DNA from 3 places in the Longimicrobium sp. genome. Region 1 is predicted to be linked to each of the others. Evidence: riboswitches for the same ligand, from Rfam matches in the RefSeq annotation. Region 1 holds a riboswitch; each other region holds the start of a gene.
The links. A riboswitch is a leader RNA that binds a small molecule or an ion and turns the genes downstream of it on or off. The one in region 1 is predicted to bind cyclic di-GMP.

Region 1 (4,860 bases):
ATGGTGCACCCCCGGCGCGCCAGAGCCTTGCGCCTTCCGGGGCCCCGGAACCGCGCGCCCGTGCACGGTTCCTGCGCGCTGGGCAGGCGCCGGCCGGCTCCCGCGCCGGCGGCACGCCCGCCAAAAACCCGAGAAAACTGTCCCCATGCGCCCCAACGAGGCGGCCGCCGCGGCCATCGGCTGGCTGAACCGCATCGTGATCCTGGCGGTCAGCGTGTTCGTCGTGCAGGCCCTGTGGCCCTCCGGCCCCGAGGACGACGACGAGTTCCCGGCCGCGCCGCCCCCGCCCCGGGGCGAACGCGTCGCCTCCCCGCCCGTGCGCCCCGCCCCTCCCGCGGGCCACCCCGCCGCCCCCGCCGAGGCCGGCCGGCGCGCGCTCCCCGGCGACGACTCGCTCCATGCCGACGCGGCCCGGCGCGCGTGGGTGTACGTGGAGCAGCAGTACCAGCCGGGGACGGGGCTGGTGAACTCGGTGGCGGGCTATCCGTACGCCACGCTCTGGGACGTGGGGAGCGGACTGGCTGCGCTCTACGCCGGGGCCGAGCTGGGGCTGCTGGAGCGCGAGGAGTACGACCGGCGGATGGCGCGGGCGCTGCAGACGCTGAACACCATGCGCCTGTACGACGGCGCGGCCTTCAACAAGAACTATTCGACGACCACGGGGCGCATCGCGGGCCGCAACGACCGCGAGGAGCCGGATGCGATCGGCTACGGCTGGTCGGCCACGGACATCGGGCGGGTGCTGATCTGGCTTCGCATCATCGCCACCACGCAGCCCCGGCACGCCCAGGCGGCGCGGGCGGTGGCCGCGCGGCTGGACCTGGACCGCATGGTGGACGACGGATACCTGTACGGCGAGGACCGCGCCCCCCGCAGCGGGCGCAAGCGGCGCTACCAGGAGGGCCGGCTGCCGTACGAGCAGTACGCCGCCTCCGGCTTCGCGCTGTGGGGGCACAGGGCCGAAAAGGCGCTCTCCCTTCGCGAGAACGCGCGCCCGGTGAACGTGCTGGGCATTCCGCTGATGGCCGACAAGCGGGGCTACGACCACGTGACCAGCGAGCCGGTGATCCTGGCGGGGCTGGAGGTGGGATGGACGCCGGAGATGGCGCAGCTGGCGCGGGGGATGCTGGCGGCGCAGGAGGCGCGGTACCGGCAGACGGGGAAGGTGACGATCGTCAGCGAGGACGCCATTCCCCGCGCGCCGCACTACTTCTACTACTACTCGGTGGTCGGCAACGGGCAGCCGTTCGCGCTGAACGTGCTGAACCCGCGCACCCGGATCTCGGAGCCGCGGTGGGTGAGCGCCAAGGCGGCCTTCGCCTGGCACGCACTGCTGCCGGGCGAGTATACGCAGCGCGCGGTGGCGACCGTGGCTCCCGCCGGCTCGGGCGCGGGCGGATGGGCGTCGGGCGTGTACGAGGGAACGCGCACGTCCACGCGTGGGCAAAACGTGAACACGGCGGCGGTGGTGCTGGAGTCCGCGCTCTACCACGCGCGCGGCGGCCGGCCCTTCATTCAGCCCGCGCAGACGAAGCCCATCGTCCGCCAGCAGGCCCGGGCAGACTCGGCCCGGCGCGATTCGGTGAGGCGGGATTCGGTGCGGCGGAGTGCGGCCCGGCCGGACTCGGCGCGGCGGGATACTGCTCGGGGAGCTCAGCCCGCTGCCAAGGCCCGCACGGGCGACTGAAGTCGCTGCAACGACCACACGAAGTCTGCCTGCGCAGACTGGCTTGTTGCGGTGTGCCTCCAACGATGGGGCACGCCCTGACCTCTGTCCTCCCGCCGAGTGCTGCCTTCGGCGCAATTTGTCATCCAGAGGCCCGTGCGCACTGAATCGGCCCGCAGTGCACACCATGCAGGGCCGTGGGACCTTGCCGCGGATGCCTCTTGGCTGGGGCGCGGCAGCGGCAGGGAACTTCAGGCCTCGGTCCTGATCCTCGCCCTGGGGGAGCCGCCCAAGGCCCGCACGGGCGACCAAAGTCGCTGCAACGACCACACGAAGTCTGCCTGCGCAGACTGGCTTGTTGCCGTGTGCCTACAACGATGGGGCACGCCCTGACCTCTGTCCTCCCGCCGAGTGCCGCCTCCGGCGCTATTTGTCATCCAGAGGCCCGAGCGCACTGAATCTGCCCGCAGTGCACACCATGCAGGGCCGTGGGATCTTGCCGCGGATGCCTCTTGGCTGGGGCGCGGCAGCGGCACGGAACTTCAGGCCTCGGTCCTGATCCTCGCCCTGAGGAGCCGCCCAAGGCCCGCACGGGCGACTGAAGTCGCTGTAACGACCACACGATGTCCACCTTCGTGGACTGGCTCGCTGTGGGGATGGTTCGGGTGTGTGGCGCGACCTGATCGGAATAGAAAACGCGCCGGAGAGGGCTTCCTCTCCGGCCCGTTTTTCCGTCGTTGCTGTCGTCCTCAGTTGCTCGCCAGCATCGTGGGGCGGAGGGACGAGACGTCGCTGTAGCTGGCCAGCACGCCGGCGTCGCGAACGGCTTCCCGGTAGGCCTGCAGCGACGTGGCGCTGGAGTTCACGCGCCAGTCGGTTTCCTTGTCCATGTGGAACCACACGGCGCCGACGACCGCGGGGTGGCGGCGCATGTGGGCAAAGGCCCCGCGGATCCAGCGGGCCTTGGCGTCGCCCGTGCCCTCGTCGCTCGCCACTTCGCCGATGATGATCGGCTTGCCGGGATAGCGCGAGGCCAGGTCCGAAAGCATGTGGTCGGCCTCGGCGCCGTCGACCATGGCGTCGAACTCCTGCCACGATCCGCCGTGCAGCCGCGGCGCGTTGAAGCCGTGCGCGCCCACGTAGTCCACGTACGCGTCGCCGGGATAGTAGTGGCCGTACCAGTTCCAGTGCGCCGGGCCCGTGGCGCGGTTGGTCAGCGGGTTGCCCACGTTGGGGTTGAACACCCAGCGGACGTTGCTGGCGCCCTCGCGGCGGAAGATGTCGACGATGCGGCGCCAGGCGGCGGCGTACTTGGCCGGCGCGCTGTGGTCGCCGCCGTTCTCCACGCCCTGCCACACGTACTGCCAGTTGCCGTTCATCTCCCACGCCGGCTCCAGCAGCACCGTGCCGCCGACGGCCGCCAGCTGCCGGCCGATGCGCGCGAACTCGGCATCCGCGCGGCCCGCGGCGATCGCTTCCAGCAGCCCGGACTGCGGCGCGCCGTTCCAGCGCAGGTCCAGGGCGACGAAGTTGGTGGCGCCCGCCGCGCTCACCTCGCGCAGCACCTTGCCGCACCAGCCGGTGGCGGAAAAGTCGCACGACACCGGGTGGTAGGTCTTCACCAGCGCCGGCGCCTTGCCCACCATGTCGCCGTACTGGCGGATGGCCGCGCCGATGCGCTCGGGCTTGCTGTCGGCTTCGCCCAGGAAGGCGCCGTGAAAGAACGGGCCGCTGGTGGGGGTCACCGGCGCCTCCGGCTTCGTGGGGTCCTCGGGGCCGGTAACGGAGCCCGCGCCGTCGCAGGCCGCGCTGATGAGCACGAGCGATCCGGCGAGAACGACGGACGCGAACGACGAGACACGAGACGAGAGCTTGCGCATGGATGGCACCTTGCTTCGGCGGCCCGACTGGCGTGGCGGGAGCGATCCCGCGGTAGCCTCGTAGCTTTGCGTCCCCGCCTTTCGACGGGTTTGCCATTATCGATCGGTGCCCGGGGAGATTTTCCGGGCGGGAACATCGAGCGCGGAGGAGCCGCGCCCGCGCACCACTCTGGCACGTCGCGTTCCGCACCCGGGTGATGCAGCTAAGTGCTTGCAGATGAGCGTTTTAGATTGGAATGACAGGCGTGGTCCGATTGCAAACCGCGTGGCATTTTGCGGAAGCCCGCGACTTTTGCAAGCGCCGCGTAACCCGTGACGCCACTGCTACATAGGATGCCGACCACCCGCATCCGGCGCCCCTGTGTCATCCCGAAGGAGCGGCCCCGAGACCCCAGCCGCTACCCCATACCTGGCAGCGACTGAGGGATCCGCCACACACCATCCGAAGCGCATCGCTCTCTCCCCACATCGAGGCCCCAACCGGCGCGTCCCGGGGGCGCGACAGCGAGGCACCCAAACTCGAGACACATCCGCCGGGCTCGCCCCTCCCCCGCCCCTCCCCCGGCAAACTGCGCCGGGAGAGGGGAGAACTTCGATTGGGGTTCGATTGGACGTCGGTGCATGCCTCGGCAGCCCCCTCTCCCGGCCTCCCCCGAAACTGCGCGGGAGAGAGGAGCACTTCGACCGAGGCTCTACTGGCTGCCGGCGCATGCCTCGGCAGCCCCCTCTCCCCGGCCCTCTCCCCCGCTGCGCAGGGGAAAGGGAGAATTCGACTGCGTTTCGGCTGGCATGCGCGGGGGTCCTAACACGCGTGCGGCTGAAGCCCGGGCTTACGGCGAGTCCAGCGGCGGATTCACGCAGATAGGTACGAGCCTGTCCGCGGCCCTGTTGCTCTACGGTCACTGTGTGGCGGATCCCTCAGTCGCTGCGGTGTTTAGGCCACGCTGAGGGTACGGTGTGGCCGCTCCATCGGGATGACAGCGCGGACGGCGAAAGCCCCTCTCCGCGGCGATGCGGGGAGGGGCTTCTGCGGGGCGACGAACCGCGACTTACTCCGCGGTGCCGCCTGCCAGCGTGGAGAGGCGGCGGAGGAGCGCGTTGAGCGCGGCGCCTACCTCCGTGAACGTGGCCGACGAGGCGAAGCAAAGGTCCGCGCCCGCCTCCAGCAGCGACGGGCGAACCCCGGCGTCGTCTGCGTCCACGACCACGATGGGCATCCACGCCGCGGCCGGGATCGCGCGAAGCTCGCGCAGGGTCTCGGCTTCGGCGGCGGCGAGCTCGGCGCCCACGATCAGCGCCAAGGGCAGGTCGCCG
Region 2 (5,278 bases), on a different contig from region 1:
TCTACCGGCGTCTTCTGGGTAGACTGAACGAGAGAACCTGGAAGATCTCCGGCTGACGCCGGACTCCCAAGGGATATGACAAAGTGTCAACAATCCTGTCGGTCTAAACTGTCAACGATCCTCCCGGTTGCTCAGAGGCATGCGCCGCCCTTTTCCAATCGCCCCGGCCCCGCGGCCTCTGCACTGATGCCCGCACGGTGCGCCTGCGGGAGATCTTGATGCCGGGCTCAGCCTCCCGACGAGATCGTCAGCCGCGCAGACGTGGTGGGGACGGCTTCCCGCGTCGGCGCGAACCGCACGACCACCGATACGCTGTCGCGCACCGCGGGTTCGCCGCGCCGGGCCGTTATCACGAACGACATCGTGTCGGGGCTGGACGGCGCCGGCCCGCCCAGGCGCCAGATGGTCACTGAGGCCCTGCCCTGGGCATCGGTGAGGTCGGAGGTGAACTGGTACGGCAGCGCGGGCCGGGCCTCGCGTACTGTCACCTCCACCCCGGCGGCCGGCTGGCCCGTCGGGGCGAGTACGGTGGCATCGACGCGGGCGTGTGCCGATGCGCCGGGCGCCCCCACGGGCAAATCGCACCCCGCGAGGGCGGCGGCAAGCGCCGCCAGCGAGGCCGCGCGCGGATGTTTGATCATCATCGCAATTCGTTGTCTCGAAATCAGTTAAGCGTACGCCGACGCGGGGCGAGGATACCCGGTACGGTGGCCGGCGTTCCTCGATCGACGCGCCATCAACGTGAAGCCCGGAGGCGCTGACGCGGCTGCGGACGGAGATCGAGAGGAAGTGAGTGCGGGACTGCGTGACCGGCCTGAATCAACTCACCGGGCGCGGTAGCGGTCACCACGACCGAGCCTCGTCACCACAGACCTACGGGGGCACGCGATACTTAAGCGAGAGATACTATCGTCGACCTGAGTATCGTCAGGGATAGTATCGTCGGACATACTATTGTCAGAGATAGTATCGTGAGAGATAGTATCGTCAGCTTGAGTATCGGCCGGATCGCAAAAGACCGTGACTACATCAGGAATTTCCCTCGCGCCCGCGGCCATTCTGTTCGACCTGGATGGCACACTCATCGACACGTATCACCTGTACCTGGAGTGCTACCGGCGCGCGCTGGAGCCGCACCTGGGCTACGCGCCCACCGACGAGGAGATCATCGCGCGCAATCCCGTTTCAGAGCGGCGGTTCCTGGTGGACTGGATCGGCGAGAAGCGCGGGGCGGCGTGCCACGCCGAGATGCGGGAGCTGTACGGCGAGCTGTACTCCCTGAAGGGCGAGGGCACCTACGGGGGCGTCGTGGAGATGCTGTCTGCTCTGAAGTCCGCAGGGTACCCGATGGGGATCGTCACGGGGAAGAGCCGCGAGGCGTGGCACGTCACGCAGATCTACTCGGACCTGGGCTACTTCGACGTGGTGATCACCGACGATGACGTGCACGCGCCCAAGCCCGACCCCTCCGGCCTGCTCGCCGCCGCCGCGGCGCTGGGTGTAGAGCCCGCGGCTGCCATCTACATCGGCGATTCCACGAGCGACCTGAAGGCGGGGCGCAACGCGGGGATGAGGATCGGCGCGGCGCTGTGGCCCAAGACGGCGCCGGGGGAGAAGGACGCCTTTCTGCACGCCATCGAGGGGATGATGCCCGAATGGATCTTCGAGCATCCGTCCGACATCACCCGCGCGTTCGCCCTCTGGTGCTGAAGCCGAGCGCGGCGGGTGCCAGGTGACGTGTGCGGGAGGTGCCGCGACGGCTGGTGGAGCGCGTGGGAAAAATCAGCATCCGGGGCATGCGCTCCGGCGCCTCGGCCGCCGGGCAGGCACCACCCGCGCAAACCACGCGCTCAGAGCGGGCCCGGAGCCCTGGCTCAGCCCGGGAGGTCTGCCCTCGTCGGGCCGTCGCGCAGAGTGCCGGTGATCTCGATCGAGTGCCCCCAGAACAGGTCGCCGCCGTCGTACCAGAACGTGAAGCCACCCTCGGCGTCGACCGTGACCGACTCCAGCCGCAATCCGGCGCGGAACCCGGCAGGTGTCATTTTCGCCTCACCTTCATCCAGCCAGCTCTCGTTCTTCCGAGGCAGGAGCGACTGTACCGCGAACGCCCGGATCCTCTCCGCCCACGCCGCCTGGTCGTCCCACAGCGCCCGAGCCGTTCGCAGCGAGGCCGCCAGCTCCACTTCGTTCTCCGCCTCCATCTGGACGACGATGGTGTCGGCGCCCCACGCGGCTGTCCCTTCCCACCACCCGGCGGAGCGGTCCAGGACCAACGTTCCGAAGCGCTCATCTTCGTGCGTGACCGGCGTCGACAGGAGTTCCGCGCGAAGCAGCAGCGGGTCATCGGCGGCCAGGCGGGTGTCCACTACATCGAGGAGCTCCGCGGTGTTCTCGCCCGTGAAGCGGACTCGCACAGAGACCACGCGCCGCGAATTGAGCCGGTCCATCAGTGCCTGCGTCTCGTTGTGCGTGGTCGTTCGGGTGACGGACAGGGGAGTGGTGTGAATGGTCCCGTCCGCGCGGCGCCACTCCTCCAGTGTGAATCGCAGCGTCCAGTCCGCTCCCGGCGGGGTCTGCGATCCTGCTGCGCCCGCCGGGTGCATGATGCCGGTAATCAGCTCGCCGCCGGGCGGTTCGGCGGCGGGTACGCCGGCCGGCGCCCCGGAAAAGAGAAGGACGAGCAATCGGCGCAAGCTTATCATCGGCATGTTCGAAAGCGAGTGGGATGAGGATGTACAGCGAGACACCTGGGAAGGAGGGGCCCGGGCCTGCTCCAGGTGATGCTTCTCAGGCGATGCTTTCCCGGAAGTTGCCGGGCCTGGGCCGGCCAGCACAAGGGCTGCGTCGACGTGTATGCGCCCAGGCCCGCCCTCCGGCAAGGGCGCCTTTCTGCACGCCATCGAGGCGATGACGCCCGAGTGGATCTTCGAGCACCCCTCAGACATCACCCGCGCATTCGACCTGTGGTGCTGAAGCCGAGCCTCCACGGATGCTGAACGCACGCTGGCGCGAAAACAGTTGACGATCCGCGCAACTTCTGCTTGCTTCCAATCGCGTCCCGTCGCCGACGCTCACCTTCGCGCGAGGTCCGTTACGTGAGAATCAGCATCGCCGCAGCCGCGGTGGCCATCGCGTTCGCGCACCCGGCTCGCGCGCAGCAGCCGACGCCGGCGCCGACCGCGACCGCCGCCGACTCGCAGGGGGTCCGGAACCCGCGCCCCGCGGGAACCCTTGGCCTGGCACTTCGCATCTTTCCCAACGCGCGGCCGTTCGTCGCGGTCGTGTCGCCGGAGTCGCCGGCGGCCGCGGCGGGGTTCATGGTGGACGACGTGGTGCTCTCCATCGACGGGCGTGACAGCCTGGAGCGTCCCCTGTTTCCTGGGCTGGCGCCGGGGCGCGCCTACACCGTCCGCGTGAAGCGCGGGGACGAGGAGCGCGAGCTGCGGATCGTGGCCGCGGCGCCTGCCGCCGCGCCGTAAGCGTCACTCGGCGCAGGACGTTTACCGGGAACGTTCCTTGCGCCACCTCCGTGCACCGGCGCAAGTTGCCGGAAATGATGCACCCCGCCTGGCCGTTCTTACCCGCGCCGGGCACCTACGATAACGGCAAACCCGTCGAAAGGCGGGGACGCAAAGCCACGAGGCTACAGCCGCGCTCCCCTGCGGCCATGCCGGTCGGGTTACCGAACAGGTGCTGCCATGCGCACTCCTCCGTCCGTATCCGATGCCGCCTCCGGGGCTGGCGCCGAGACCCTGCGCGGCCTGGCCGCGAACGCCGTCGCCCGGCTGAACCTGGGTGCCGCCGCCGTGCTGCTGGAGGGCGCCGGCCATCCCCCCGTGCACACCGCCGGCGCGCCGGAGCACCAGCAGGCGCTGCTGGCCGCCATCCTTCACCTGGGCCCGCCGCTGCGCGACGCACGGAACGCGGGCGAAACCCGCACCTTCCGCGCGCTCTCCGCCGGCGATCCGTCCCTCGTCTTCGGCCCCTCGCTCGCCCTCGTGCCGCTTGCCACTCCGGGCGAGGCGCCCGCCGGCTCGCTGGTGGCCCTCAACGTCCGGCCCTGGTCCGCCGGCGAGGTCGCCGCGCTGGAGTGCATGGCCGCGGGGGCGATGGCCGAGATCCGCGCGGAGGCCGCGGACGAGGCGCTGCGCGCGGCCCAGGCCCGGCTGGAGCTGCTGGAACGGGCGCTCGCGGCGGTGGATCGCGGGCTGACCATCACCGACGAGACGGGGGCCATCGTCTACACCAATCCCGCCGAGGCCCAGATGCACGGCTACCGGCTGGACGAGATGTACGGCCTTCCCGCCCGCGCGCTGGCGCCGCCCGAGCTGTGGAGCGCGCAGGGCGGCGTGCCTGCGCGCCCCGTGCGCCGCTGGGTGCGCGAGCGGATCAACGTGCGCCGCGACGGCACCCGCTTTCCCGTGCGCCTGTGGTCCGACATCGTAGCGGCGGACGACGAGCGGCCGATGGGGCTGGTGACGTGGTGCGAGGACCTGAGCGGGCGCGAGGAGCCCGCTGCCCCTTCGAGCGACGTGGACCTCGACGCGCTGACGCGCCTGCCCGACCGCGCCGCCTTTCTGCGCGCGCTGCAGCAGGCGTGCGAGGCCCGCGGCCAGCGTGGGGCCGAGTTCGCGGTGCTGTTCGTGGACCTGGACCGCTTCAAGACGGTGAACGACCGCCTGGGCCACGCCGCGGGCGACGCGCTGCTGGCCGTGGTGGGCGAGCGCCTGGCCGCCTCCATCCGCCCCAGCGACATGGTGGCGCGCATCGGCGGCGACGAGTTCGCCGCGCTGCTGCACGGGGTGGAGCGCGAGCAGGACGCGCTCGCCGTCGTTCAGCGCATCCAGCGGCTGCTCGCGGCGCCGGTGACCATCGAGGACGTGGAGATGCGCTGCTCGGCCAGCATCGGCGTGGCGCTGGGGGCGTGCGCGGAGACGCCGGAGGGGGTGCTGGCGATGGCGGACCGCGCCATGTACCGCGCCAAGACGCTGGGCGCCGGGCACCACGGCTTTTCCGAGCCGGGGGTGATGGCGCACGAAGAGGCCCTGCTGGAGGTGGAGAAGGATCTTCTGCGCGCCATCGACCGCGACGAGCTGACGCTTCACTTTCAGCCCATCGTGTGCCTGGCAGACGGGCGGGTGGAGGGGCTGGAGGCGCTGGTGCGGTGGAACCACCCGCAGCGCGGGCTGCTGGGGCCGCAGGCGTTCCTTCCCGTGGCGGAAGAAACGGGGAAGATCGTAGACCTGGACCGCTGGGTGCTGGCCGCGGCGGCGCGGCA
Region 3 (11,200 bases), on a different contig from region 1:
CGTTCCCCCCGTGGGCGACCCGTACTGGGACACGCACGGGCACGACGCGCACCACGCCCACGCCGCCGCCCCGGCCCTGGCGCACGCCCACGCGGCCGCGCCCAGCGAGCAGGAGCACCTGGACAGCGGCCTGCGTCCCAATCCGGCGGACCATGCGGACGACCATGCGCATCACGCCCATGCGCACGACGCGCACGGCCATGATGCGCATGGTCATGATGCGCACGACGACCACGGGCACCACGGCCCCAAGCCGTGGACGCACGTCGCGCCGTCGTTCATCGCGCCGGGCGTGCTGCTGGCCGCGTTCGCCATCGCCGTGCTCAACTGGATGAACATGCGCGGGGCGGGGACGTTCGAAGACATCAAGGGCTGGGAGTGGATGCCCGTCGGCGATCTGCAGGTTGGGTTCGACCTGCTGCTGGACCCGCTCTCGATGGTGATGACGCTGATCATCACCGGCGTGGGCTCGCTGATCCACATCTTCTCCATCGGCTACATGAAGGAGGACCCCGGGTACCCGCGCTTCATGGCGTACCTGAACCTCTTCATCTTCTTCATGCTGATCCTGGTCCTGGGATCGTCCTATCCGCTGATGTTCGTGGGCTGGGAGGGCGTGGGCCTGTGCAGCTACCTGCTGATCGGCTTCTGGTTCAAGGAAAAGGCGAACGCCGACGCGGGGAAGAAGGCGTTCATCGTCAACCGCATCGGCGACTTCGGGTTCCTGATCGCCATGTTCCTGCTGTTCGTGAACGTGGGCACGCTCACGTTCAGCGAGGTGATGCAGCGGGCGCCGTCGGAGCTGGAGTTCGGCGGGGCGGTGGCGACGGCGATCGCGCTCTTCTTCTTCCTGGGCGCCGCGGGCAAGAGCGCGCAGCTGCCGCTGTACGTGTGGCTCCCCGACGCCATGGCCGGCCCCACGCCGGTCTCGGCGCTGATCCATGCGGCGACGATGGTGACGGCCGGCGTGTACCTGGTCGTCCGCTCGTCGGTGATCTTCACCATGGCGCCCCGGGCCTCGCTGGTTGTGGCCGTCGTGGGCACGCTGACGGCACTGTTCGCGGCGACCATCGGCCTGAAGCAGTGGGACATCAAGAAGGTGCTGGCGTATTCCACCGTGTCGCAGCTGGGCTTCATGTTCGCCGCGGTGGGGATGGGCGCGTACACGGCGGGCGTGTTCCACCTGATGACCCACGCCTTCTTCAAGGCCTGCCTCTTCCTGGGCTCGGGCGCGGTGATCCACGCCATGCACGGCGCTTTCCACGCCACGCACAACCCGGCCGACGCGCAGGACATGCGCAACATGGGCGGGCTGAAGCGGCACCTGCCGATCACGTTCGCCACGATGGGCATCGCCACGCTGGCCATCGCCGGTGTGCCGCCGTTCGCCGGCTTCTTCTCCAAGGACGAGATCATCGGCGCGGCCTGGCTGGGCGCGGACGGCGCCAACCCGCTCGCGGCGGGAATGAGCCAAATCGGGATGGATCCGACGCCCTGGATGTGGGCCATCGGCGTCATCCTGACCCTGACGGCGTTCATTACGGCCTTCTACATGGGCCGGATGATGATCTACACCTTCTTCGGCCGGTTCCGCGGGACGGACACGGAGCGCAGCCACCTGCACGAGGGAAACTGGACGCTGACGCTGCCGCTGATCGTGCTGGCGCTCCTGTCGACCGTTGGCGGCCTGCTGAACGTCGAGAAGCAGGTGTTTGACCACGTGCCGGTGATTGGCCCGATGTTCAACGCCATGGCCATCGGTGGCGATGCGACGCTGCATCATTGGATTCACCCGGTGATCGCCGGTTCGGAGACGGTGATGCGCGAGAACGCGCCGAACGCGGCGGAGCCGCACCACGCCGCGTGGCCGATCTTCCTGGCCATCGCAATCGGCCTGGGCGGGCTGGCGCTGGCCTGGGCACTGGTGAGCAAGCGCAACGACCGCGTGCGGACGGCGGACGTGGAGCCGGCGTACGAGGGCGGGCTGCAGAAGGCGCTCTACAACAAGTGGTACGTGGACGAGTTCTACGACCGCACGGTGGTGAAGCCGGTGAACTTCCTGTCGCGCCTGCAGTGGGGCTTCGACCGAGGCATCGACGGCATGGTCGACGGGTTCGGCCGCATGGCGCAGGCGCTGGGGCTGTGGATGGGCCGGGCCCAGACCGGATACGTGAACACCTACGCGTTCGTGCTGATCGTGGGTGTGCTGGTGGTGCTGGGCAGCTTCATGGCCCTTTGACGCGCAGACGGAAATGGAATCGATCTACCAGAGCCACTGGATCCTCACCTTCCTGATCCTGTTCCCCGTGCTGGGCGCGCTGGCCGCGTACCTGGCGGGCGAGCGGAACGCGCGGATGGTCGCGCTGGGGGCGGGGATCCTGGAGTTCGTCGCCTCGGTGCCGCTGTTCTTCAGCTTCAACCCGGCCGGCCGCTGCACCTTCAAGGGCTCGGGCGGGCTGCTGGGGCCGGGTATGCGCGAGGAGGTGATCCCCCTGATGCAGAACTGCGCCAACGCGGCGTGGTTCCCGGACTGGGGCATCCGCTACCAGATCGGAATGGACGGCATTAGCCTGTTCATGGTGCTGCTGACCACGCTGCTGCTGCCGCTGATGGTGCTGGGCTCGTGGACGTACATCCGCGAGCGCCAGCGCACCTTCTACCCCGCGCTGCTCACGCTGACGTCGGGCGTGGTGGGCGTGTTCGTGGCCCTGGACATGTTCCTGTTCTACATGTTCTGGGAGATGATGCTGATCCCCATGTACTTCCTGATCGGCGTGTGGGGCGGCAAGGAGCGGGTGTACGCGGCGGTGAAGTTCTTTCTGTACACCACCATCGGCTCGCTGCTGATGCTGGTGGCCATCCTGTACCTGTGGTGGCGGGCGCAGGCCGGCGGCGCGCCGCCCAGCTTCAGCTACTACGCGTTCCTGCCGGTGCGCACCACCGAGGCCGAGCAGTTCCTGCTGTTCCTGGCCTTCGCGCTGGCGTTCGCCATCAAGGTGCCGGTGTTCCCGTTCCACACCTGGCTGCCGCACGCCCACGTGCAGGCGCCCACGGCGGGTTCGGTGATCCTGGCGGGCGTGCTGCTGAAGATGGGCACCTACGGCTTCATCCGCTTCGGCGTGACGCTGTTCCCCGACGCGGCCACGGACCCGCGCACCGTCTTCTGGGCGATGGTGCTGGGGGTGGTGGGCATCATCTACACGGCGATGGTGGCGGCGGTGCAGCCCAACGCCAAGAAGCTGGTGGCGTACACCTCGGTGGCGCACCTGGGCTTCGTGATCCTGGGCATCTTCGCGTTCAACCTGCAGGGGCTGCAGGGCGCGCTGCTGGTGATGATCGGCCACGGCCTGTCCACGCCCATGCTCTTCTTCCTTCTGGGCATGCTGTACGAGCGGCGCCACAGCTACGAGATCGAGGACTTCGGCGGGCTGGCGGCCACCGTGCCGCTGCTGGCTGTGATGCTGGTGTTCGCGGCGATGGCCTCCATCGGGCTGCCGGGGACGGCCGGGTTCTTCTCGGAGTTCCTGGTGCTGCTGGGCACCTTCCGCAGCGCGCCGTGGATGGCGCTGATCGCCAGCACCGGCGTGATCTTCGCCGCGTACTACATGCTGCCGATGGTGCAGCGCATCCTCTTCAACCCGCTCGACAAGCCGGCCAACCGCCGTCTGCCGGACCTGAACCTGCGCGAGATGGCGATCCTGGTGCCGCTGGTGGCGCTGATCCTGTGGCTGGGCTTCTATCCCAAGCCCGTCCTCGACCGCATGCAGCCCGCGGCGCAGATGATCCTGGACATGAGCGAGCGGTCGACCGTGGTGGAGCCCTTCGGCTTCGCCGCCCTCGACGCTGAACCGAACCGCTGACCCGCGCCCGAGCCGATTGATGGAACTGAACCTGGCCAACCAGGGCCACTACTTCTGGGCGCTGCTGCCGGAAATCGTCCTTTCGCTCTGCGCGATGGCGGTGCTGCTGGTGGACGTGTTCCAGAAGGGCAACCGCTCCGAGCCCTCCAGCCGCGCCATTCCCTGGCTGTCCATCGGCAGCCTGGTGCTCACGGCCATCGCCAACATCGCGCTGTACCGGATGAGGCACCAGGCCGGCTCGGAGGCCGGGATGGTGGCGCTGGACTCGTTCCGGGTGATCGTGAACTTCATCTGCCTGCTGGCGGCCGGGATGGCGCTGCTGCTGTCGATGGGGTACCTGGACCGGCGGGGGATCAACCGCGGCGAGTTCCACGCGCTGATCCTGTTCGCCACGCTGGGGATGATGCTGATGGCCGGCGCCACCGACCTGCTGATGGTGTTCATCGGCCTGGAGGTGATGTCGGTGGCCATCTACGTGCTGGTGGGCTTCGACCGCCTGGACGCGCGCTCCACCGAGGGCTCGCTGAAGTACTTCCTGCTGGGCGCCTTCACCAGCGCGTTCTTCCTGTACGGCATCGCGCTGACCTTTGGCGCCACGGGGACCACGAACATCGCGCGGATGAACCAGCTGCTCATCTCCGGCAACCGCGACGAGCCCATGCTGATGGCGGGGATGGCGCTGCTGCTGGTGGGCTTCGGGTTCAAGGTGGCGGCCATGCCCTTCCACATGTGGACCCCCGACGCCTACGACGGCGCGCCCACGCCGGTGACGGCGCTGATGGCCACCGGGGTGAAGGCGGCCGCGTTCGCGGCGTTCATCCGCGTGTTCCTGGTGGGCTTCGCCGGCGGGTACGAGCACTGGGCCATCCCCATCTTCTTCATCGCCATGCTCACCATGGTCGGGGGCAACCTGATCGCGGCCACGCAGGGCTCGGTGAAGCGCATGCTGGCGTATTCGTCCATCGCCCACGCGGGGTACCTGCTGGCGGCGCTGCTGGCCATCAACTCCGGCGGGCCGGGCGCCTTCCTCTTCTACCTGCTGGTGTACACGCTGATGACGGCGGGCGCCTTCGGGGTGGTGATCGCCAACGCGCGCGGCGCCGACGAGCGGGTGACGCTGGAGGATTATTCCGGGCTGGCGCACCAGAAGCCGCTGCTGGCGGCGGTGTTCTCCATCTTCCTGCTGTCGCTGGCGGGCTTTCCGCTGACGGCGGGGTTCCTGGGCAAGCTGTACATCCTGCGCGCGCTGGTGTCGGCCCCGCAGAACCTGACGCCGCTGGCGGTGGTGCTGGTGCTGGCGTCGCTGGTTTCGTACTTCTACTACCTGCGCGTGATCGTGGTGATGTACATGCGCCCCGCGCGCGGCGCCGACGAGCACGCGCACGCGCGGCTGCCTCGTCCGGCCATGGCGGGCGTAGTGGCCGCGGCGGCGCTGATCGTGCTGCTGTTCTTCACCGCCGGCGCGCAGGTGTTTCCCGGCGGGATGACGGCCGCCGGGGTGCGGCAGCGCTGGGGGATCCTGGACCTGGCCGACCGCGGCTGGCAGTCGCTGAACGCGCCCCGCGACGCGGTGGCGGCGTCCGCGGCGGCGGCGCCGGCGCCCTGACGCGACCGGCGCCGGGCCACCGAAGAAGAACTGCAGGGGCCCGGCGGAGTCGCCGGGCCTTGGCGTTTGCACGGGGTTTGCACGGGGGGCGGGAAGGGCTGGCGGGGAGCGAACGCGAGAGGAGCGGATGGCCGTGAACGAGGGCCCCAAGACGGGCCGCGAGGGGCGCCCGGAAGAGCGCCAGGACGAAGCGAAGGGCACGCCGCTGCTGGGGAGCACGCGGCGCAAGGCGGCCGCCGGGCTGGGCGCGGCGGCGCTGGGCGCGTACGCGGTGTACCTGCTGGGCGCCCGCAAGGCGCGCCGCAAGCCGGTGACGGAGCTGCCCAACGCGCTGGGGCTGCCCCTGGAGTACGTGTCGTGGGGCGACGTGTTCTACGCCTACTACCAGCGCGAGGGCACGGGCCGGCCCGTGGTGTTCCTGCATTCCATCAACGCGGTGGCGTCGGCGCACGAGATGCGGCCCATGGTGCGCGCGTTCGCCCGCTACACCGACCGGCCGCTGTTCGCGCTGGAGTGGGTGGGCTTCGGGCACAGCGACCGGCCGGAGATCGCCTACGAGCCGGGGCTGATGGAAGACCAGCTGGAGCACTTCCTGGAGCGCGTCGTCAAACCCGCGGGCGGGGCCGACGTGGTGGCCCTTTCGCTGGGCGCCGCGTATGCGGCCGAGGTGGCGCGGCGCCGGCCGGACCTGGTGCACGCCCTGGTGGCGCTGGAGCCCTCGGGGCTGGGCAAGAACCCGGGCGCCCTGCCGCGCATCTGGTCGCGCCTGCTGTTCACCCTTCCCGGGGTGCAGCGCGCGTTCTACGACCGGCTGACGACGCCCGAGTCGCTGTACCAGTTCGCGGCCGACAACCTGTTCACCCCCGAGTTCGGCGTGCCGGAGGAGTTCGTGGACTTCGCCGCCGAGACCTCGCGGATGGAGGGGGCCGCCCTGCCGCTGGACGACTTCCTGAGCGGGCGGATGTTCCCGCGCGACTCCGCCGACGCCTTCCGCCGGCTGCGGCAGCCGCTGCTGGTGATCCACGGCACGGTGGAGAACCGCCGGCAGGAGAACTACGACCGCCTTCCCGAGCTGGACGGCCGCCCCAACGTGACCGTCGTGGGCCTTCCCACGGGCGGGCTTCCGCACTGGGAGCGCGCGCTGGAGGTGTGGGAGCGGGTCCGCGACTTCCTGGACGCGGCGGGCCCCCGCGCCTGAGCGCGGGCCGCCGCGCCATCGATCTTTTTCCGAGTTCCTACGGAGACGCCACCATGCCGATGTCTGAGTTCCGCCGTTTGCCCCTCACGTTCGCCGCCGCGTTGCTCCTGGCCGCGTGCGGAAGGGGTGGCGACAAGGCGGCGGGAGGGCCGGCGAAGATGGATACCACCAACAAGGAGTGGGAAGACGGGCTGTCGTCGCAGCAGGTGCAGACCGAGGCCAAGGCGCTTTCTCCCGAAGAGGCGGCGCGGATGGGGATGGCCGTCGACACCACCATCCACCTGGAGGCGCTGGACGCACGCGACTCGGCGCTCGTGGAGCGGGGCCGGGTGAGCGCGCCTGCCCTCGGCGACACCGCCAGCGTCCCCGTGCGCGTGGACAGCACGCCCTGAAGCTTTCCGCCGCGGGGCAGGCGTGAACGCAGAGAGCCGAAACGCTCTCTGCGTTTTCTTTTGTCCAACGATGAGCGCGTGGTCCGCGTCGAGCCGAGGCTGCGTCCGCCATGCCGGCGACGGGGCGTCAGCGGGACCGGTGGGATGCAGAGACGTTCCGGCCCAAAACGCGCTTCAGGATTGGCGGCCGCCGGGCCAAGCCCTGCTTCTGCAACACCTTTGCGTATCAATACACTTGCGTTTAGGAAAATCAAGCCTACTTTATAGCTCGCCAAACACCACCTCGCCGAAAACGCACCCCGGCCGCGAGGCCGGTCCGCAAAGCCACAGGTCTCTCCGAGACAGCTGGGCTACCGAAGAAGGGCGTCGCCGGCCCGCCGCGCCGGCAAATCCGTTCGCCCCCCTCCCGCTCATGACCGACACCCCCGTATTCCGGCTCGCAACGAGCTGGCAGACCCGCGTGGCATTTGCCGCGCTCGCGCTTCTTGGCGCCGCGTGCGCCGACCTGGAGAACCCGGCTGCCCCGACCGGCGTGGCGGCGGCTTCCATCTCCGACGCCGCGCACGGCGGCACCCCCGGCTTCTTCTGGCTGCCGCCGATGGCCCGGAACCCCGGCGCGCCCGGGACGTTCGATGCCGGGCTCGACCCCACCGTGACCATCTGCGCGTGGTCGGGCACCGCCTGCACCTCTCCCGTCGCCGAGTACACGCGGGCAGGGGGCACCGGCGGCGAGGCGGTGAAGGTTTCCGACTCGCACTACCACGTCAACTGGCACACCCGCCAGTTCTCCCTGAGCGAGGCGCAGGTGTACCGCGTTCGCGTGCGCGTGGGACCGGTGGAGCTGGGCCACGCCGACGTGCGCGTGGTGGCGAACGGTTCGGCGGCGCGCGGCGTGGACGGCAGCCGGTACGTGGCCGTGGTGAACGGGCAGACGCTGGCCGTGAAGTTCCGCATCGAGTCGGGGATCCCGGGGGCCGTGATCGTCACACCGGGGACCGCGACGGTGCTGCCGGGCGAAACCCAGCAGTTCACCGCGGCCGTCACCGACCTGCACGGCAACGTCATCGCCGGCGCGCCGGTCACCTGGTCGTCCACCATCGCCAGCGTGGGCACCGTGGACGCGAACGGCATGGCGACGGGGAGCCAGACGGGCTTCACGTCCATCACCGCGACGATCGGGTCCATCACCGGCAGCGCCGCGCTGATCGTGGACGAGCCGATCCACCGCTGGCACCTGATGGAGCCCGCCCACGACCAGGGCAACTGGGCGGTGTGGGGCACGTCGGTGAACAACGTCTACGCGGCCAACTGGACGAGCGTGCTGCACTTCGACGGGGTGGAGTGGAGCAACGTCGACACCGTGCAGTGGCATGGCACGCTCGACATCTACGGCACCGCGGCCGACGACATCTACGCCGTGGGCCAGGCCGGGCGCATCCTGCACTTCGACGGGCAGGTGTGGCGCCAGGAGCAGTGGGACGGCCAGAGCGTCTACCCCCTGGCCCTGGGCAACTGGTACACGCCGTCGCCCAACATCTACCTCTGGGGCGTGTGGGCCGCCGGGCCAAACGACTGGTTCGTGGTGGGCGACCGGGGAACCATCCTGCGCGGCAAGGCGGGGAACTGGACGCCGATGAACTCCGGCGTCACCACGCTCCTTCGCCGCGTGTGGGGCACCTCGGCCACCGACGTGTACGCCACGGGCGACGGCGGCGTGCTGCTTCACTTCGACGGCACCGCGTGGTCACAGGTGACGCTGCCGGAGAGCGTGGACATGTGGGGCGTGTGGGGCTCGTCCGCCACCGACGTGTACGTGGTGGGCGCCGGCGGCAGGGTGTTCCACTACGATGGCGCGTCGTGGAGCCTGATCCAGCTGCCCACCGGGAACTTCCTGTACGCCGCGTGGGGAACGTCGGCCAGCAACGTGTACGTCGGCGGGTCCGGCGGCACCATCTACAGGTGGAACGGCGCCCGGTGGATCATGGAGGAGGCGCCGGCCCAGCAGGTGTTCGACTTCTGGGGCCCCACGGGCACCGACGTGTTCGCGGCGCTCAGCGGCTGGTCGATCCTGCGCCGCTGACGTCACTCTTCCGGGATGACGAGAGGGCCGGCCCCGCACGCGCGGGGCCGGCCTTTTCGCATTCCGCCGCCCCTTGTGGAACCTCGCCCCGTGTGGCACTGTACCCACCGTTCCACGAGTGAAGATACGCATCTCCCAAGGACGTAACTGCATGCAACACAACTTGTTCGCCCGTCTGGGCGCGGTGGTGCTGGCGGGTGGCGCGGCCGCCTGCGCCGGGACGGCCGTTCCCCCGGCGGGAGCGCCCGCCGCGGCGGCTCCGGCCTCGGCCGCGGCCACGCCCGAGCAGGCCGCTGCCTTCATCGCGGAGAGCGAGGCCGAGCTTCGCGAGCTGTCGCTGCGCTCCAACCAGGCGGGGTGGGTGGCCGCCACCTACATCACCAGCGACACCGAGGCGCTTTCGGCCGAGGCGCAGAAGAACCTGAACGTGGCCATCCAGCGCCGGGCGCTGGCCGCGCGGCGCTTTGACGACGTGCAGCTTCCGGCCGCGCAGCGCCGCAAGCTGAACCTGCTGAAGCTGGCCCTGGTCGCGCCGCCGCCCGGGAACCCCGAGGAGGCGTCGGAGCTTACCCGGCTGACGGTGGGGATGGAGGCCGACTACGGGCGCGGGCAGTACTGCCGCCCAGGGGGCACGTGCCTGGACATCGGCGCGGCGTCGCGCATCATGGCCACCAGCCGCAACCCGCAGGAGCTGCGCGACGTGTGGGCGGGATGGCACGCGGTGGGCGTGCCCATGCGCCAGCGCTACTCGCGCTTCGTGGAGCTTTCCAACAAGGGTGCGCGCGAGCTGGGGCACCCCAACACCGGCGCCATGTGGCGCGCGGGCTACGACATGCAGCCCGACCAGTTCGAGGCCGAGGTTGAGCGCCTCTGGCAGCAGGTGCGCCCGCTATATGAGTCGCTTCACGCCTACGTCCGCACGCGGCTGGTGGAGCAGTACGGTGCGCAGGTGGTGCCGGCGAACGGGATGATTCCCGCGCACCTGCTGGGGAACATGTGGGCCCAGGAGTGGGGGAACATCTACCCGCTGGTGGCGCCCCGGAACGCGGCGGGCGCCGGCTTCGACCTGACGGAGCTCATCCGCCGCAAGGGGCTGGACGCCCGCGGCATGACGCAGTACGGCGAGCGGTTCTTCACCTCGCTGGGCTTCGACTCGCTGCCGGCGACCTTCTGGGAGCGGTCGATGCTCACGCAGCCGCGCGACCGCGAGGCCGTGTGCCATGCGTCCGCGTGGAACGTGAACGACGAGGACGACGTGCGCATCAAGATGTGCATCGAGCCCACGGGCGAGGACTTCGTCACCATCCACCACGAGCTGGGCCACAACTTCTACCAGCGCGCCTACCGCGTGCAGCCGCAGCTGTTCCGCAACGGTGCGCACGACGGCTTTCACGAGGCCATTGGCGACGCCATCGCGCTTTCCATCACCCCCGCGTACCTGAAGCAGGTGGGGCTGCTGGACCAGGTGCCCGCTCCCGCGGCCGACACGGCGCTGCTGCTGCGCCAGGCCATGGACAAGGTGGCGTTCCTGCCCTTCGGCCTGATGGTGGACAAGTGGCGGTGGGGCGTGTTCTCGGGGCAGATCACCCCCGCCAACTACAACGCGGCGTGGTGGGAGCTGCGCAACCGATACCAGGGCGTGTCGGCGCCGGTGGCTCGCTCCGAGGCGGACTTCGACCCGGGCGCCAAGTACCACATTCCGGCCAACACGCCGTACATGCGGTACTTCCTGGCGCGCATCCTCCAGTTCCAGTTCTACCGCTCGCTCTGCCGGGAGTCGGGGCATACGGGACCGCTGTACCGGTGCTCGTTCTACGGCAGCGAGCAGGCGGGCGCCAAGCTGGCGCGCATGCTGGAGGCCGGACAGAGCCAGCCGTGGCAGGAAACGCTGTTCGTCATGACCGGCGAGCGGCAGATGGACGCGGGCGCGATGATCGAGTACTTCGCGCCGCTCAAGGAGTGGCTGGACCGCCAGAACGCGGGCAAGCCCGTCGGCTGGTAGACGGATCGGGGTCTCGCACGGGAGGGCACGGAGGTCGCGGAGGAGGTCGTTCCGCGGCCTCC

Region 2: linked by a shared signal. The riboswitch ahead of VIB55_RS22360 (bifunctional diguanylate cyclase/phosphodiesterase) and the one ahead of VIB55_RS21170 (glycoside hydrolase family 26 protein) in region 1 are both predicted to bind cyclic di-GMP.
Region 3: linked by a shared signal. The riboswitch ahead of VIB55_RS00470 (Ig-like domain-containing protein) and the one ahead of VIB55_RS21170 (glycoside hydrolase family 26 protein) in region 1 are both predicted to bind cyclic di-GMP.

The regions. Positions count from the first base shown of each region.
Region 1 is NZ_DATBNB010000750.1:234-5,093, reverse strand. Features, by position in the region: gene VIB55_RS21175 (DUF3131 domain-containing protein) at 146-1,687, shown strand; gene VIB55_RS21170 (glycoside hydrolase family 26 protein) at 2,416-3,546, opposite strand; cyclic di-GMP riboswitch class I at 3,561-3,651, opposite strand; partial or broken gene VIB55_RS21165 (hypothetical protein) at 4,596-4,860, opposite strand, start outside.
Region 2 is NZ_DATBNB010000794.1:8-5,285, forward strand. Features, by position in the region: gene VIB55_RS22340 (hypothetical protein) at 228-641, opposite strand; gene VIB55_RS22345 (HAD family hydrolase) at 1,021-1,710, shown strand; gene VIB55_RS22350 (DUF2262 domain-containing protein) at 1,875-2,702, opposite strand; gene VIB55_RS22355 (PDZ domain-containing protein) at 3,096-3,479, shown strand; cyclic di-GMP riboswitch class I at 3,595-3,687, shown strand; gene VIB55_RS22360 (bifunctional diguanylate cyclase/phosphodiesterase) at 3,699-5,278, shown strand, end outside.
Region 3 is NZ_DATBNB010000015.1:548-11,747, reverse strand. Features, by position in the region: gene nuoL (NADH-quinone oxidoreductase subunit L) at 1-2,239, shown strand, start outside; gene VIB55_RS00490 (NADH-quinone oxidoreductase subunit M) at 2,253-3,860, shown strand; gene VIB55_RS00485 (NADH-quinone oxidoreductase subunit N) at 3,880-5,466, shown strand; gene VIB55_RS00480 (alpha/beta hydrolase) at 5,594-6,664, shown strand; gene VIB55_RS00475 (hypothetical protein) at 6,718-7,056, shown strand; cyclic di-GMP riboswitch class I at 7,340-7,414, shown strand; gene VIB55_RS00470 (Ig-like domain-containing protein) at 7,469-9,136, shown strand; gene VIB55_RS00465 (M2 family metallopeptidase) at 9,288-11,138, shown strand.